DNA from 3 places in the Streptomyces sp. NBC_01176 genome. Region 1 is predicted to be linked to each of the others. Evidence: riboswitches for the same ligand, from Rfam matches in the RefSeq annotation. Region 1 holds a riboswitch; each other region holds the start of a gene.
What was found. A riboswitch is a leader RNA that binds a small molecule or an ion and turns the genes downstream of it on or off. The one in region 1 is predicted to bind thiamine pyrophosphate.
Positions count from the first base shown of each region.

Region 2: linked by a shared signal. The riboswitch ahead of OG199_RS13780 (thiamine ABC transporter substrate binding subunit) and the one ahead of OG199_RS08305 (purine-cytosine permease family protein) in region 1 are both predicted to bind thiamine pyrophosphate.
Region 3: linked by a shared signal. The riboswitch ahead of thiO (glycine oxidase ThiO) and the one ahead of OG199_RS08305 (purine-cytosine permease family protein) in region 1 are both predicted to bind thiamine pyrophosphate.

Region 1 covers NZ_CP108600.1:1,977,489-1,982,746, forward strand. Annotated here, with positions in the region: gene OG199_RS08295 (ArgE/DapE family deacylase) at 1-151, shown strand, start outside; gene thiD (bifunctional hydroxymethylpyrimidine kinase/phosphomethylpyrimidine kinase) at 181-993, opposite strand; gene OG199_RS08305 (purine-cytosine permease family protein) at 1,099-2,493, opposite strand; TPP riboswitch at 2,483-2,577, opposite strand; gene OG199_RS08310 (maleylacetate reductase) at 2,798-3,904, opposite strand; gene OG199_RS08315 (type III PLP-dependent enzyme) at 3,999-5,216, opposite strand.
Region 2 covers NZ_CP108600.1:3,267,660-3,272,917, forward strand. Annotated here, with positions in the region: gene OG199_RS13775 (ABC transporter permease) at 1-815, opposite strand, end outside; gene OG199_RS13780 (thiamine ABC transporter substrate binding subunit) at 791-1,885, opposite strand; TPP riboswitch at 1,963-2,081, opposite strand; gene rlmN (23S rRNA (adenine(2503)-C(2))-methyltransferase RlmN) at 2,121-3,227, opposite strand; gene OG199_RS13790 (DUF6928 family protein) at 3,435-4,193, shown strand; gene OG199_RS13795 (hypothetical protein) at 4,442-4,792, shown strand.
Region 3 covers NZ_CP108600.1:6,942,849-6,948,106, reverse strand. Annotated here, with positions in the region: gene OG199_RS30045 (FAD-dependent oxidoreductase) at 533-1,765, opposite strand; gene OG199_RS30040 (hypothetical protein) at 1,842-2,225, opposite strand; TPP riboswitch at 2,278-2,389, shown strand; gene thiO (glycine oxidase ThiO) at 2,387-3,565, shown strand; gene thiS (sulfur carrier protein ThiS) at 3,562-3,762, shown strand; gene OG199_RS30025 (thiazole synthase) at 3,766-4,560, shown strand; gene pknB (Stk1 family PASTA domain-containing Ser/Thr kinase) at 4,824-5,258, shown strand, end outside.

The DNA of each region.
Region 1 (5,258 bases):
CTATGCCGGGGCGGGCATACCGACACTCCAGTACGGCCCCGGGGACGTACGTCTGGCCCACGGCCCCGACGAGCACGTGTCCCTCGCGGAGACGGTCGCCGTCGCCCAGGCGCTGGTCCTGGCGACACTGCGCACCGTGGGAACCTGCTAGGAACACGGACCAGGGCCCCCGAGGAACGTTCAGCGCCCCGCGCGCATCCGCCAGCCGTGGTCGACCGGTCCGAGTCCGGAACCGAGCGGGAAGCCCGCCGCGATCGCGCCCGTGACGTACTCCTTGGCCCGCCGCACCGCCTCCGGCACCGCCCGCCCCCGCGCCAGCTCCACCGCGACGGCCGAGGCCAGGGTGCAGCCGGTGCCGTGGGTGTGGCGGTTGTCGTGGCGCGGGGCCCGCAACCAGTGCTGTTCGGCGCCGTCGGTCAGCAGGTCGACGGCCTCGCCGGGCAGATGGCCGCCCTTCACGAGGACCCAGCGGGGGCCGTAGGACAGCAGCCGTTCCGCGGCGCGGCCCATGTCCCGCTCGTCCGTCACCTCGATTCCCGTGAGCTCTGCGGTCTCGTCGAGATTCGGCGTGACCACCGTCGCGACCGGCAGCAGCGCGGCCCGTACGGCGTCCAGCGCGTCGTCGGCCAGCAGCCGGTCACCGTGCTTGGAGACGCTCACCGGATCCACCACCACGGGCGCGGCGACGTCCGACAGCAGCTCGGCGACGGTCTCGACGAGCAGCACGGAGCCGAGCATGCCGGTCTTCACCGCCTGCACCCCGATGTCGTCCACGACGCTGCGGTACTGCGCGCGCACCGCCTCCGCGGGAAGTTCCCAGGCTCCCTGCACACCGAGGGAGTTCTGCGCGGTGACCGCGGTCAGCACGCTCATCCCGTGCGCGCCGAGCGCCAGCATGGTCTTGAGGTCGGCCTGGATGCCGGCGCCGCCACCCGAGTCCGAACCGGCGACGGTCAGGACGCGGGGCGGGGCGGCGGGCGTGTTCGAGGACATGACGGGTTCGCTCCGTACGAGAGACGAGACGGATGAGGCGGGCGGGTGAGGCGGGACGGGTGAGGGGTGCGGGACGACAGGGCCCGTGGCCGGCCGCGGCCGTGGTCAGCGACGCAGCCGCAGCGGCGCGTACACCGCGAGGGCCGCGAGGAACGCCACCCCGTAGGCGAGGTCCGCTCCGTGCAGGGCGCGGGCGACCGGACCGACGTACAGGCTGGTGCTCATGAACGGCACCGCCGCGGCGAAGGCGCCGACGAACGCCACCAGCGCGGGCCACCACGGCTGCGGGCGGGCGCTCTCGGCGGACAGGTCGATCGGTGCGCCGGCGCGCGCCCTGGCCCGGACGAGCCAGTCGACGGCGACGATCGCGACGAACCCGGGGATCCAGTAGCCGACGAGCAGCAGCACGTTCTGGAACCGGGTCGTGGTGTCGGCGGCGTGCATCCAGAGCACCAGCGGGAAGCCGAGGACGGCCGCCAGCGCGGCGGCGGCCGGGCGCGGCAGGCGTACGCCCATGGTCTGCAGGGCGAGCGAGCCGCTGTAGTCGTTCATGGCGTTGCTGCTCAGCGCGGCCAGGGCCACGGCGAGCAGCCCGAAGGCGCCGAGGACACCGCCGCCGAGCAGGGTGTCGACGCCGCGGGCGGTCTGGTCGGTGAAGACGGAGGCGCCCCACAGGCCGAGCGCCTGGACGGCCACGAAGGACACACTGACACCGGCGAGCGTGCACCAGAACATGCGCGGCCGGGATGCCGTGCGCGGCAGATAACGGCTGAAGTCGCTGGCGTAGGGGGCCCAGGACAGCGCCAGGCTGAGGGCGATGGTGCAGGTCAGGACGAACGCCCCGGCCCGGTCGGCGCCGTGCGCGGAGGCGGTGGCGGCGGGGTGGTCGCCGTTCAGGAGCTTCACCGTCAGCGCGGCGAAGGCGGCGGCGAGGGCGAACGTCATCACGGTCTGGAGCCGGTGGATCACCTCGTACCCGAGGACGCCGAGCGCTCCCTGCGCGCCCATCATGACCAGCACTCCCAGCCAGAACGGCCAGCCGCACAGCTGGGCCAGCGCGTCCCCGCCGAACAGGCCGATCAGGGCGTCCCAGGCGATCGAGGACAGCCACTGGAGCGCACCCGGCACCAGCACGGCCCGCCCGAACGCGAGCCGGGCGAGCGGCAGCTGTCCGGCGCCGGTCTGGCTGCCCCAGGTGCCGAGGTACGCCGTCGGCACCGCGCCCAGCAGGGTGCCCAGCACGACGGCGGTCAGCGCGGTGGAGAAGTCCAGGCCGAGCGCGACGCCCACGGTGCCGGTGAAGACACCGGTCATCGTCAGGTTGGGGGCGAACCACACGGTGAACAGGCGGCCGGGGCCGCCGTAGCGGTGGTCCTCCGGCACCGGGGCGATGCCGCGCGCCTCGACGCGCAGATCGCCGGGAGCCTCGGGCATCCGCCCGTCGAAGACGCCCTGCGGGCCCCCGACGGCCACTTCACCACGGGCATACGGCAACGACATGAGACATCCCTCCGCCAGTCCTAACTGGTTCAGGTTCGACGGGTGTGATCTCAGCCCTCGTGCGGGGCACCCCGTGTCCGGTTCGGCGTCAGGATAGCCCGGTCCGCGCGTTCGTCCCAGGCAGGGTGCGCACCGACCGTGCGCGTGGGAGCGCGGGGCCGGCGAATCGGCGCGGGGTCCGCGGGGTCCGCGGGGTCCGCGGGGTTCGTCGGGTGCGCGGGGTGCGCGGGGTGCGCGGGGTGCGCGGGGTGCGCGGGGTGCGCGGGGTCGATGCGTGGTGGACGGCGGGCGATGCGCCGCGGCGCTAGGAGCCGACGCGCGGCTCCCAGCCCTCGTACGCCGCTGTCAGCAGGCCCAGCACGCCGTGCGCGGTGACCTCGCGCGGGTTCGGGTATGCCTGGCCGGCGACCTGTGCTGCGGCCACCGCCAAGTCGGCCTCCTCCAGGCCGAGTTCGGCGAGGGTACGGGGTGCGCCCAGACCTCCGGCGAACTCCCGCAGGGCGCGGGGGACGTCGTCCGTGCCGAGCACCCGGGACAGAGTGGCGATCGCCCGGGGCGCGGCGGGCGCGTTGTAGGCGAGGGCGTAGGGCAGGACCACGGTGTGCGTCTCGGCGTGCGGCAGGCCGAAGGTGCCGCCGAGGACGTGGCACAGCTTGTGGTGCAGGCCCATGGTGGTCGCGCCGAGGCAGGCGCCGCACAGCCACGCGCCGTACAGGGCGCGGCTGCGCGCGTCGAGGTCGCCGGGGTCGGCGGCCACGTCCGGCAGGGCGCCCGTCATCGCCCGGACGCCCTCCCCGGCCATGAGGGAGACGAGGGGCGAGGCATCGGGCGCGTACAGGGCTTCGACGGCGTGCGCGAGGGCGTTGACGCCGCTGGTCACGGAGAGGGGGACGGGGAGACCGAGGGTGAGCTCGGGATCGTAGACGACGCTTCGGGGCTGGACGACGAGGTCGCGTCCGGTGCGCTTGGCGCCGTCTTCGGTCAGGCCCCACACCGAGGTCATCTCGGAGCCGGAGTAGGTGGACGGTACGGCGATCAGCGGCAGCCCGGTGCGCAGCGCGATCGCCTTGCCGAGGCCGATCGCGGAGCCGCCCCCGACCGCCACACAACCGTCGGCGCGCATCTCGCGGGCCACCTCGACGGCCTGGGCGGCGACCTCGGCGGGTACGTGCATCCGGGCCTCGGCGTGCAGCCCCGCGCACTGGCCGCCCAGCGCGTCGGCGACCGCCCGTGCGGTGGCCTCGCCCCGGCCGCCGCAGACCACCAGCACCCTGTGCAGACCGAGCCGGGCGACCTCGCCGGGGGTCGCGGACACGGCGGCGCCGGGCCGGAAGACGACCCGGCCGGGCCGGGTCTCGTACGAGAAGTCGAGCGGGTTGTCTGTCGTGAAGTCGGTCGGTTCGACGGTCATGCCACTCTCCTGGTCCGGCACACGATCCTGCCAGGCGTGTCCGAGGATGCGCCGCCGCGCTCCCGACGGCAACTCCTGGTGTTCGGTCGCACGGTCATCGGGACCGGTCGCCGCCGGCGCCCGCGTCCAGGAAGTGGAACCCGGGTTCCGGATAGCGCGCGGGGGCCGGGTGCGGGGCGGACGAGATGTAGGCGCCCGCGAGGGAGAACACCACGCGGTCGCCGGCCCGCAGTCCCTGCGCCCGGACGTCGCGGACCAGGACGTCCTTCGGCGTGCTCAGCTGGCCGGTGAGGGTGGCGCGCTCCCTCCGCACCACGGGACGCGGCCAGGAGTACGGCCACGGCTCCACTTCGAGAACGGACCAGGGCTGGTCGTGCCGCCCGTTCACCGGGGTGCTCAGGTGGACGGCGCCGCCGCGGATGACGGCGAAGTCCTCGCTGGAGCCGTGCTCGACGTCCAGTACCTCGCTCGCGTACCAGCCGCAGTACGCGGTCAGCGCGCGGCCGGGCTCGATCCGCAGCGTCAGTTCCGGGTGGGCCGCGGCGAGTCGGGCGAGGCCCTCGCCGTAGGCGTGCCAGTCGAAGCGGCGCTCGGGGCGGTCGTAGTCCACCGCCATGCCGCCCCCGAGGTCCACCTCGGTGAGCTGAAGGCCGTTCCGGGCGGCCAGTTCCAGGGTCCAGGCGACGACGGACTCGGCCAGCGCCACATGCTCCTCGGCGTGCACCCCGTTGGCCAAGTGGGCGTGGACACCGCGCAGTTCGAGGCTCGGATAACTGCCGTCCGTGAGCAGGCCGACGATCACGTCGGCACGGGCCGGATCGAGGCCGGAGGGGGTGGCGGACCCGCCGCCGTCCGCCGCGAGGAGGCCGTCAACCGGGAGGTCGAACCGGAGCAGCACCGCCACCCGGCGGTCCGGAGCGTGCCGCTGGGCCAGCCCGGCCAGCATGTACAGCTCGTACTCGCTCTCGACCTGGAAGCGTGTCACGCCCCGCTCCAGCGCGTCCGCCAGCTCCGTCGGGGTCTTCTCCGTGCCTCCGAAGACCCGCGGGCGGTCCACGGCGGCCTCGGCGACATGGTCCAGTTCGATGCCGGAGGACACCTTGTAACCGTCGACGTACGGGCCGAGTTCGGCCAGGATCTCCGGTTCCCCGTTGGCCTCGACCGCGTAGTACAGCTCGACGCGATCCGGCAGCGCGGCTCTGACGGAAGCGGCGTGGGCGCGCAGTGCCACCAAGTCGTATATGTAGGCGGGCAGTTCCGTGGGCGACAGGGAGAGGATGCGGTCGCGCACCGCGCGCGGGGGTGTGATCATTGGGGCACTCCGGGTCGTATGGCGCGGGATGTCGTGGGCACG
Region 2 (5,258 bases), 1.3 Mb from region 1:
GCGGCGTGGACGGCGAGGATCGCGCCGACGGCCACGAACTGGATGATCGTCAGCACCGCCGCCGTCGCGAGGTCGAAGATCTCCGAGGTCTGCCGGTAGATCTCGACCTCGAGGGTGGAGAAGGTCGGCCCGCCGAGGATCTGGACCACCCCGAACGAGGTGAAGGTGAAGAGAAAGACCATGAGCGCGGCGGCGGCGACGGCCGGGCTCAGGGCCGGCAGCGTCACCGTGCGCCAGGCCGCGAACCGGGAAGCGCCGAGCATGCGCGCGGCCTCCTCCTGGCGCGGGTCGAGCTGCGACCAGAGCCCGCCGACCGTGCGGACGACCACCGCGTAGTTGAAGAAGACGTGCGCGAGCAGGATCGCCCAGACGGTGGTGTCGAGCCGGACGCCCCACAGGCCGTCCAGGAGTCCCCCGCGGCCGATGAGCGCCAGGAACGCCGTGCCGACGACGACGGTGGGCAGTACGAACGGGACGGTCACCACCGCGCGCAGCACCTGCTTGCCCCGGAAGTCGAAGCGCGCGAAGACATACGCGCCGGGGAGCGCGATCAGCAGCGTGAGCGCTGTCGAGGCGAGCGCCTGCCAGGTGGTGAACCACAGCACGTGCCGGATGTCGGCCTGGCCGAGCACCTCGCCGATCCGTCCGAGCCGCCAGACCCCGTCGACCTCGAGACCGCGGGCCACGATCGCCGCGACGGGGTAGGCGAAGAAGACGGCGAAGAACACGACCGGCAGGGCCATGAGCCACAGCCGCGTCGCGCTCCCACGCCTCCTGGGCGCCGCCTCGGCTACTTCAGTACGAGCGAGGTCCACGACTTGACCCACTGGTCACGGTTCTTGGCGATCTCGGCGGGGGCCAGGGTCTCGGGGTGCGCGGCCTGCGGGCCGAACTTCACGAACACCTCGGGCACCTTCGCGGTCTCACGCACCGGGTACACGAACATGTTCAGCGGCATGTCCTCCTGGAACCTGAGGCTGATGAGGAAGTCGAGGAGCGCCTTGCCGCCCTTCGTGTTCTTCGCGTTGTCCAGCAGCCCCGCGTACTCGACCTGGCGGAAGCAGGTGCCGTTCGCGACCCCGGTCGGCGCGGTCTTCGGCTTCGGGTCGGCGTAGACCACCTCGGCGGGCGGCGAGGAGGCGTACGAGACGACCAGCGGCCGGTCGGCCTTGGCCTTCTTGCCGCCCGCGGAGCCCGAGAACTCGTCGTTGTAGGCCTGCTCCCAGCCGTCGACCACCTTCACGCCGTTGGCCTTGAGCTTCTTCCAGTAGCCCTGCCACCCGGCGTCCCCGTACTTCGCGGCGGTGCCGAGCAGGAAACCGAGGCCGGGCGAGGACGTGGACGCGTTCTCGGTGACGAGGAGGTTCCTGTACGCGGGCTTGATCAGGTCGTCGAAGGAGGTGGGCGGGGCCAGCTCGTGCTTGCTGAAGTAGGCCTTGTCGTAGTTGACGCAGATGTCGCCGGAGTCGATGGGCGTGACCCGGTGCTTCTCCTGGTCGACCCGGTAGCGCTGGACGATCTGGTCGGAGCCCTTGGGCTCGTACGGCTGGAACAGCCCGTTGTCGAGCGCCCGGGAGAGCAGGGTGTTGTCGACGCCGAAGAAGACGTCGCCCTGCGGGTTGTCCTTGGTCAGGATGGCCTTGTTGACGGCCTGGCCGGCGTCGCCGTCCTTGAGGATCCTGACCTTGTAACCCGACTCCTGCTCGAAGGCGTGCAGCACGCTCTTGGAGTAGGCGAAGGAGTCGTGGCTGACGAGGGTCACGGTCCTGGAGTCGGCGGCCTTGTCGCCGGAACCGGACGAGCCGCACGCGGACAGCGTGACGAGACCCAGTGCGACGACCAGGGCCGCGGTCGTCCGCCTCTTGGTGCTCACTTTGGTGCTCACTGGATTCCTCCTGGGGTGACCAGGAAGAGACGCGGCCCTGCCCGGGAACTCGGCGGTTCCCGGGCAGGGCGCAACAGCTTGAGTGATGCCCGAACTTCCTACCCAGAATGACCTGGGCGAGGTTCAGAGGGTCTGCGGCCCACCGGTGCTCCGGCTGCCGCACTCTCAGCGCTGTGGCGCTCCCCTGTCGGAATATGAAGATGTCGGAATATGAAAATGTACGTGCCGGGTCAGACTACCGCTCGGTCGCCGCGAGCTGGCCGCACGCCCCGTCGATCTCCTGGCCCCGGGTGTCCCGGACGGTGACCGGCACGCCGTGGGCCGCGATGGCCTCGACGAACGCCTTCTCGTCCTCGGGCCGCGAGGCGGTCCACTTCGAGCCCGGGGTCGGGTTCAGCGGGATGAGGTTGACGTGCACGGGCTTGCCCCTGAGCAGCCGCCCGAGCCGGTCACCGCGCCACGCCTGGTCGTTGATGTCCCGGATGAGGGCGTACTCGATGGAGAGCCGGCGCCCCGACTTGGCCGCGTACTCCCAGCCCGCGTCGAGCACCTCCCGCACCTTCCACCGTGTGTTCACGGGGACGAGGGTGTCGCGCAGCTCGTCGTCCGGCGCGTGCAGGGAGATGGCGAGGCGGCACTTGAAGCCCTCGTCGGAGAACCGGTGGATGGCCGGGACCAGTCCGACCGTCGACACGGTGATGCCGCGCTGGGAGAGTCCGACGCCGTCCGGCTCGGGGTCGGTGAGCGCGCGGATGGCGCCCACGACCCGCTTGTAGTTGGCGAGCGGCTCTCCCATACCCATGAAGACGATGTTGCTCAGCCGCGCCGGGCCCCCGGGGATCTCCCCGTCCCGCAGCGCCCGCATGCCGTCCACGATCTGGTGCACGATCTCGCCGGTCGACAGGTTCCGGTCGAGCCCGGCCTGGCCGGTGGCACAGAACGGGCAGTTCATCCCGCACCCCGCCTGGGAGCTGATGCACATGGTCACCCGGTCCGGGTAGCGCATCAGCACGGACTCGACGAGCGTGCCGTCGAAGAGCCGCCACAGGGTCTTGCGCGTGGTCTCCTGGTCGGTCGACAGATGCCGCACGACGGTCATCAGCTCGGGAAGCAGCGCTTCCTGGAGCTTGCCGCGCGCGGCGGCCGGGATGTCCGTCCACTCCGCGGGATCGTGCGCGAACCGCGCGAAGTAGTGCTGCGAGAGCTGCTTGGCGCGAAACGGCTTCTCCCCGATCGCGGCAACGGCCTCCTTACGCTCGGCGGGCGTGAGGTCGGCAAGGTGCCGCGGCGGCTTCTTGGCTCCGCGGGGGGCGACGAATGTGAGTTCTCCGGGCTTCGGCATAACCCTTCCAGTGTCGCAGATCAACTCGGGGAGCCCAGGCCAGAGCGGGGTGGGGGTGGTCACCCACGGGTGCCGCCTGTCAGCTTTGGTCGACCTCGCACGGCCCAGGGACGGCCCAGCACGGTCCTCGGTCGGACCCTCGTGGCGATGTCAGTGCCGGTGGCTATGGTGCGACGACCATCGAGCGCGACTCATCGGGGAGGGGCCATGGGAGCCAAAACGGGACTGCTCATCTACGCAAACGGCGAGGTGCCGGCCCTGCTGCGGCAGGCGGGGGCGGCGGACCTGGCGCGGACGTCCGAGATGATGCGGCGCCTTTACCCGGGCTGGGAGATCGAACAGCTCCCCGGCTCGACGCTGGGGGGCGGCGTGTACCCGCCGAAAGACACGGCGTACGCAGCGAGCCGACCGGGCGTGGAGATCGTCTGCGACCAACGGGTGATGATCGACTTCCCGTCCCAGCTTCCCGAGCACCTCGTCGCGGCGAGCGCCGGCCGACGGCTCGTCCTGCACGCCATGCACAGCGTCGTCGACTGGCTCGCGTTCGCGGTGTGGGAGGACGGGCGCCTGGTCCGCTCCCTGAGCCTGTCGCCGGACAGCGGCATCATCGAGAACCTCGGCGAACCGCTCCCCTTCGAGCTGCCCTACTGGGCCGGCGACCGCCCCGCGGACATCGCCCCCTGGCCCGACGAGGACGAAGAGCCGTACCCGCTGCCCTTCCACCCGTTGGACCTAGGCGAAGATGCCCTCCGCGCACTCTGCGGCTTCGTCCAGGAGGGCCGCCCCGAACCTGACGACATCAACGCATACGGCATCGACCTCCACGGATTCCACGTGCGGGACCCTCACGGGCCTGACCCTGCGGAGGAAGAAGCGAAGTTGAAAAAGATCATGGAAACCATGGGGTCGCCGCGCTTCTACACGCTGGGCCCCGATGGCTCGCTGATCGAGCGCGACGGCCTGTAGCCCACGACCGCTTCGTCCCGAAGCAGCGCGGGCCCGTGCTCAGCCTTGGCCCGGTGTGCTCCTCACCTGCGCTGACAGGCCGCAGACGCCGCGGTCCGTCGGCGTTGTCATGCGGTTGAACACTCGCGACTGCCGCTCCTCGCGTGCGCGAAACACCGGTGCGGGAGCACTGAAGGCTGCCTTACGATCCGTACTGCCTGCGTCGGCCGGCCCGCAGCACCAGCCCGTTGTGAAGGGGGCCACCCCCAGTGTGGGACGGAGCGTTCTACCGCGTCCGACGTGACGATTACGAGATCTGCTTCGTCCCCGACGCCGGGATGCCTCTTGACGAAATCGATGACGTCGACATGTGGGTGATCTTCAACAACGGGCACCGCTGGTCGGGGACGATCCACACCCTGGATGTCGTGCATCGCCTCATGGATCGTTGGCAGCAGACCGGCGAATGCCTTGGGGGCAGGTTCTTCTACACCTGGGATGGACTGATCGTCCGCGACAGAGGCATCGCCGGGATGGTCGATGTCGTCGACAACCTTGTTCGGAGCGGTGACTACAGAAACGTCTTCCGTGACGTCGGTCCAGAAGACACGGATGCCTGACCTCTTCGTGCCGAACTCTCCGCCGCGGGGTCGTCGAGGCATGAAGGCCCAGCTTTCCGGGTTCACACTGGCCGGTCTGGGCCTTTGCCGTGCCTTCGGGCTACTGGGCGCGGGTAGTTTCGAACCGCCGACATCCGCCTTGTAAGTTCGCTCCGCAACCGTCCGTGCTGCGGCCAGCGCCAAGAGCGTCGGTCGTCCCGGGTGGCTCAAGTCTGCTCAAGTTCGCTGTCGTTGATGTCAGACGTGGATGTCAGCTGAGTAGTTCAACTACCGTCGGCTGGGTCCTGCCAGTGCCAGGGCAGCCCCGGCGGCAGCCAGGGAGTACTGTCACTGCGCTCAAGCACTGGTGCCGCGCAGTCATCCGGCAAAGTACTACCGTCGATCACGGCCTCAAGCGTGAACTGGACATAGCGCAGGTACCCACGTACGTCGCGAATCTGGCGTTCGCGATGGATCTGGCCGATGC
Region 3 (5,258 bases), 5.0 Mb from region 1:
TCTCGCGGAATTCCGCCGAATTCCGGCGCGGCGGCACCCGCGCGGGCCGGGCGGCGGCCGGGCCGCCGCCCGGAGAGGGAACCGGTCGGCCCGGGGTCCGCCGACCGAGGGAACCCCCGGCCCGGGGCCGACTCCTCGGCGTCGCCCGCCCCAGGGAAGACGTCGGAACCCGCTCAGACCATGGCGCCCGTCGGACGGGAGACCCCACCGGCCCAGGGCCGACCCGTCAGCGGCGCCCACCCGAAGGACGACCTCGGAACCCGCTCAGACCATGGCGCCCGTCGGGCGGGAGACCCCACCGGCCATGCGCCGACCCGTCAGCGTCGCCCACCCGAAGGAAAACCTCGGAACCCGCTCAGACCATGGCGCCCGTCGAGCGGGAGACGCCCTGGGCCGACCCCTCGGCATCGCCCGCCCCAGCGGAAGGCCTCGGAACCCGCTCAGACCATGGCGTCCCTCAGACATGGGACCCCACCGGCCCAGGGCCGACCCCTCGGCGTCGCCCGCCCCAGCGGAAGGCGTCGGAGCCCGCTCAGGCCATGGCGTCCTTCAGAGGGCGGGACGGATTCGACAGGATCTCCGGGTCCAGCGGCATGCCCGCCTCGATCAGACGGCGCCCCTGGGCCAGGTCGCGGGGGCGGCCCACCGCCAGGAGGGCGACGAGGCGGGAGTCGCGCAGCCAGCAGACCGTCCAGGCGGCGCCCGAGGAGTCGCCGCGCCAGACGGTCGTGTCGGCGGGCGCGTGGTGGCCGACGTACTGGACGAAACGGCCGAACTGCTCGGACCAGAAGTACGGAACCGGGTCGTACGCCGCCGGGGCCTCGCCGATGATGTTCGCCGCCACCGTGCGCGGTCCCTGCAGGGCGTTGTCCCAGTGGTGGACGAGAAGGCGCTCCTCGTACCGGCCCGAGGGGAAGGAGGCGCAGTCGCCGACCGCGTAGACGTCCGGCAGGGAGGTGCGCAGGTGGCTGTCGGCCACGACCTCGCGGTGGGCGCCGAGCTCGATGCCGGAGCCGGCCAGCCAGGCGGTGGCGGGCCGGGCGCCGATGCCGACGACCACGGCGCCCGCGGGCACCCGGGACCCGTCGTCGAGCACCACGGCGCCGGGCTCGACGCGCTCCACGCGCGCGTGGGTGCGCAGCGAGGCCCCGCTGTCCGCGTACCAGGCGGCCATCGGCGCGGCCACCTCCGCGGGCAGCGCCCCGGCCAGTGGCCGGTCGGCGGCCTCGACGACCGTCACCGCGCACCCGGCCTCGCGCGCCGCCGTCGCGAACTCCGCGCCGATCCAGCCCGCCCCGACCACCACGATGTCGTGCTGCCGGGCGAGCACCGGGCGCAGCCGTTCGGCGTCGTCCAGGGTGCGCAGGAGGTGGACGCCGGGCATGCCCTGCGCGCCGGGGAGCTGGATCGGTTCCGCGCCGGTCGCCAGGACCAGGACGTCGTAGGGCACCGGTCCCGTGCCGGTGTCCAGCTCGTGGTCCCCGGGGCGCAGGCCCAGCGCCTCGCAGCCGAGCTTCAGTTCGATGCCCAGTGCCTCGAAGTCGATGTCGAAGGCGGAGTGCTCGGCCTTGCCGAGCAGCACCGCCTTGGACAACGGCGGCCGGTCGTACGGCTGGTGCGGCTCGGCGCCGATCAGTGTCACTCCGCCGGTGAAGCCCTGTTCGCGCAGGGCGACCGCGGTCTGTACGCCGGCCATGCCCGCGCCCGCGATGACGACCCGGCGTGCCGTAGGCCCCTGCGCTTGCCCCTGCGTCTGCTCGCTCACCTGATCACCATAGACACCTGACAATCCGTCAGTCAGCGGACGTGCTCAGTGACCTGTTCCACAATGCGACTCGGTGTCAGCCGGACCGTTCGACGCGGGCGGCCTGTGCGGGGCCTACGAGGGGTTCGCCCTGTTCCACCACGCTCGTCCCGCTGCCCGTCCGCGACTCCCACTCCCAGGTCTCCTCCAGCCGCAGCCGGCCGTCGGAGAGCTCCACCACGTCCGACACGCAGTGCCCGCCGGACGTGGTGCCGTCGCGTCCCAGCTGTACGTACCGGAAGTCGAGGCGGTCGCCCTCCCGGGTCCCCAGGAGACGGCCGCGGACGATGTCGCCACCCGCGTACTCGGCCCAGATCTCGCCGTCCTTCTCGTGGTACGTGAACCGGGTGCCGGTCCCGACCTGGCCCGGCGCCTGGTCGGCTACCGGGGCGAGGACGAGGCCGTCGAGCGAACGGGCCATGGGCGGAGGCTCCCTTACTGAGGCCCGCGGCAGCGAGCTAGGGTGGTCAACGTAGAGCACTCGCGGGAGCCCGGACGCACCGGGCTGAGAGGGAGGCTGGCGGCCTCCGACCGTACGAACCTGATCCGGGTCATGCCGGCGAAGGGAGGGGCTGGACGCCCATGTCGCATACACCGGCGGAGAGGTCCGTCACGTCCGACGTCCTGGTGGTGGGCGGCGGGATCATCGGCCTGGTCACGGCGTGGCGGGCCGCCCAGCGCGGGTTCACCACGGCGGTCGTGGACCCGGAACCGGGCGGCGGGGCCGCACAGGTCGCCGCCGGAATGCTCGCGGCCGTCACCGAGCTGCACTACGGCGAGCAGACCCTGCTGGGCCTGAACCTCGCCTCCGCGCGCCGCTATCCGGACTTCGTCGCCGAGCTCACCGAGGCGGCGGGCCAGGACCTCGGTTATCGCCGGTGCGGCACGCTGGCCGTCGCCCTGGACTCCGACGACCGCGCCCATCTGCGTGAACTGCATGCCCTGCAGAACCGTTCGGGGCTCGACTCGGAGTGGCTCAGCGGCCGGGAGTGCCGCCGGCTGGAGCCGATGCTCGCGCCGGGTGTCCGTGGTGGTCTGCGCGTCGACGGCGACCACCAGATCGACCCGCGCCGCCTCGCGAAGGCCCTGGTCACTGCGTGTGAGCGAGCCGGAGTGGTGTTCCACAGGACCTGGGCGGAGCGGCTGACCGTGGTCCGGGAGCGGGCCACCGGGGTCGTCACCGCGGGCGGCGACCGGCTGGAGGCGACGCAGGTGGTGCTGGCCGCGGGCAGCCTCAGCGGGAGACTCGAGGGCGTGCCCGACGACGTGAGGCCGCCCGTCCGCCCGGTGAAGGGGCAGGTGCTGCGGCTGACCGTGCCGAAGCGGTACGCGCCCTTCCTGAGCCGCACCGTGCGGGCCGTGGTCCGCGGCAGCCAGGTCTATCTGGTGCCGCGCGAGAGCGGCGAGCTCGTCGTCGGCGCGACCAGCGAGGAGCTGGGCTGGGACACCACGGTGACCGCGGGCGGGGTGTACGAGCTGCTGCGCGACGCCCATGAGCTGGTGCCCGGGATCACCGAACTGCCGCTGACCGAGACCCGGGCCGGACTGCGCCCCGGCTCGCCCGACAACGCTCCGCTGCTCGGCCCGACCGGGCTCGACGGACTGCTGCTGGCCACCGGCCACCACCGCAACGGCGTCCTGCTCACTCCCGTCACCGGGGACGTCATGGCGCACGTCCTCGCCTCGGGGGAGCTCCCCGAGGAAGCGCGCCCCTTCACTCCCCACCGGTTCAGCCCGACACGCACGGAGCAGCCCGTATGAACATCCTCGTCAACGGCGAGCGCCGGCTCGTCGCCGCGGGCACCGCCCTCGACACGCTCGTCGCCACGCTCACGGCGGCGCCCTCCGGCGTCGCGGCCGCGCTCAACGAGACGGTCGTCCCGCGCACCCAGTGGTCGTCCACGTCCCTGCGCGAGGGAGACCGTGTCGAAGTCCTCACCGCTGTCCAAGGAGGCTGACCCATGGCCGACGATCCGTTCGTCCTCGGAGGTACGTCCTTCACGTCCCGGCTGATCATGGGTACGGGGGGTGCGCCCAGTCTCGACGTGCTGGAGCGGTCGCTCGTGGCGTCCGGGACGGAGCTGACGACGGTCGCGCTGCGCCGGGTGGATCCCGCGGCGCACGGCTCCGTCCTGTCCGTGCTCGACCGGCTCGGCATCCGCGTCCTGCCGAACACGGCGGGGTGCTTCACCGCGGGCGAGGCCGTGCTGACCGCGCGGCTCGCTCGGGAGGCGCTCGGCACCGATCTGGTCAAGCTGGAGGTCATCGCCGACGAGCGCACCCTGCTGCCCGACCCGATCGAGCTGCTCGACGCCGCGGAGACGCTGGTCGACGACGGCTTCACGGTGCTGCCGTACACGAACGACGACCCCGTGCTCGCGCGGAAGCTGGAGGATGTCGGGTGCGCGGCGGTCATGCCGCTCGGCTCACCCATCGGTTCGGGCCTGGGGATCCGCAACCCGCACAACTTCGAGCTGATCGTGGAGCACGCGCGCGTGCCGGTGATCCTGGACGCGGGGGCCGGTACGGCGTCGGACGCGGCGCTGGCGATGGAGCTGGGGTGTGCCGGTGTGATGCTCGCCTCGGCCGTGACACGGGCGCAGGAGCCGGTGCTGATGGCCGAGGGCATGAGGCACGCCGTGGAGGCGGGGCGTCTCGCGCGGCGTGCGGGGCGGATTCCCCGGCGGCACTTCGCCTCGGCGTCCTCTCCCGCCGAGGGTCTGGCGCGGCTGGATCCGGAGCGGCCGGCCTTCTAGCGCGGCGGCGCCGGGCATCGCGGCGGCGGGGGACCGGTGCCCGCCGTGGCACCGATTCGTGCCGTCACGGGCTCCTCCTGGCGGTCGCGTGACGGCGGTTTCCGGCCAGTGGGAGCGTGGGGCTCCGGGTGGTGGGGGTCGCCGCCGGCGGAGCGGGCCGCGTCACCTCTTCGGCGCGATGTGCGTCACAGGTCGGCTGCAGTCCCGCCCCGGTACGGGCCACAGCGAGAGCGCCAACGGCGACGGCTCGTAGACTCGCTTGCGTGGATACGACCCTTCAGGACCCGCTTGTCGGGCAGATGCTCGACGGCCGCTATCGCGTCGACGCCCGGATCGCGGTCGGCGGAATGGCCACGGTCTACAGGGCCCTGGACACCCGTCTGGACCGCGTGCTCGCGCTCAAGGTCATGCACCCGACGCTGGCCGCCGACGTCTCGTTCGTCGAGCGGTTCATACGCGAGGCCAAGTCGGTGGCCCGGCTCGCGCACCCCAATGTGGTGCAGGTCTTCGACCAGGGGACGGACGGGTCGTACGTCTATCTGGCCATGGAGTACGTCGCGGGGTGCACCCTGCGCGACGTGCTGCGCGAGCGCGGGGCGCTCCAGCCGCGGGCCGCACTGGACGTCCTGGAGCCGGTGCTCGCCGCGCTCGGCGCCGCGCACCGCGCCGGGTTCGTGCACCGCGACATGAAGCCCGAG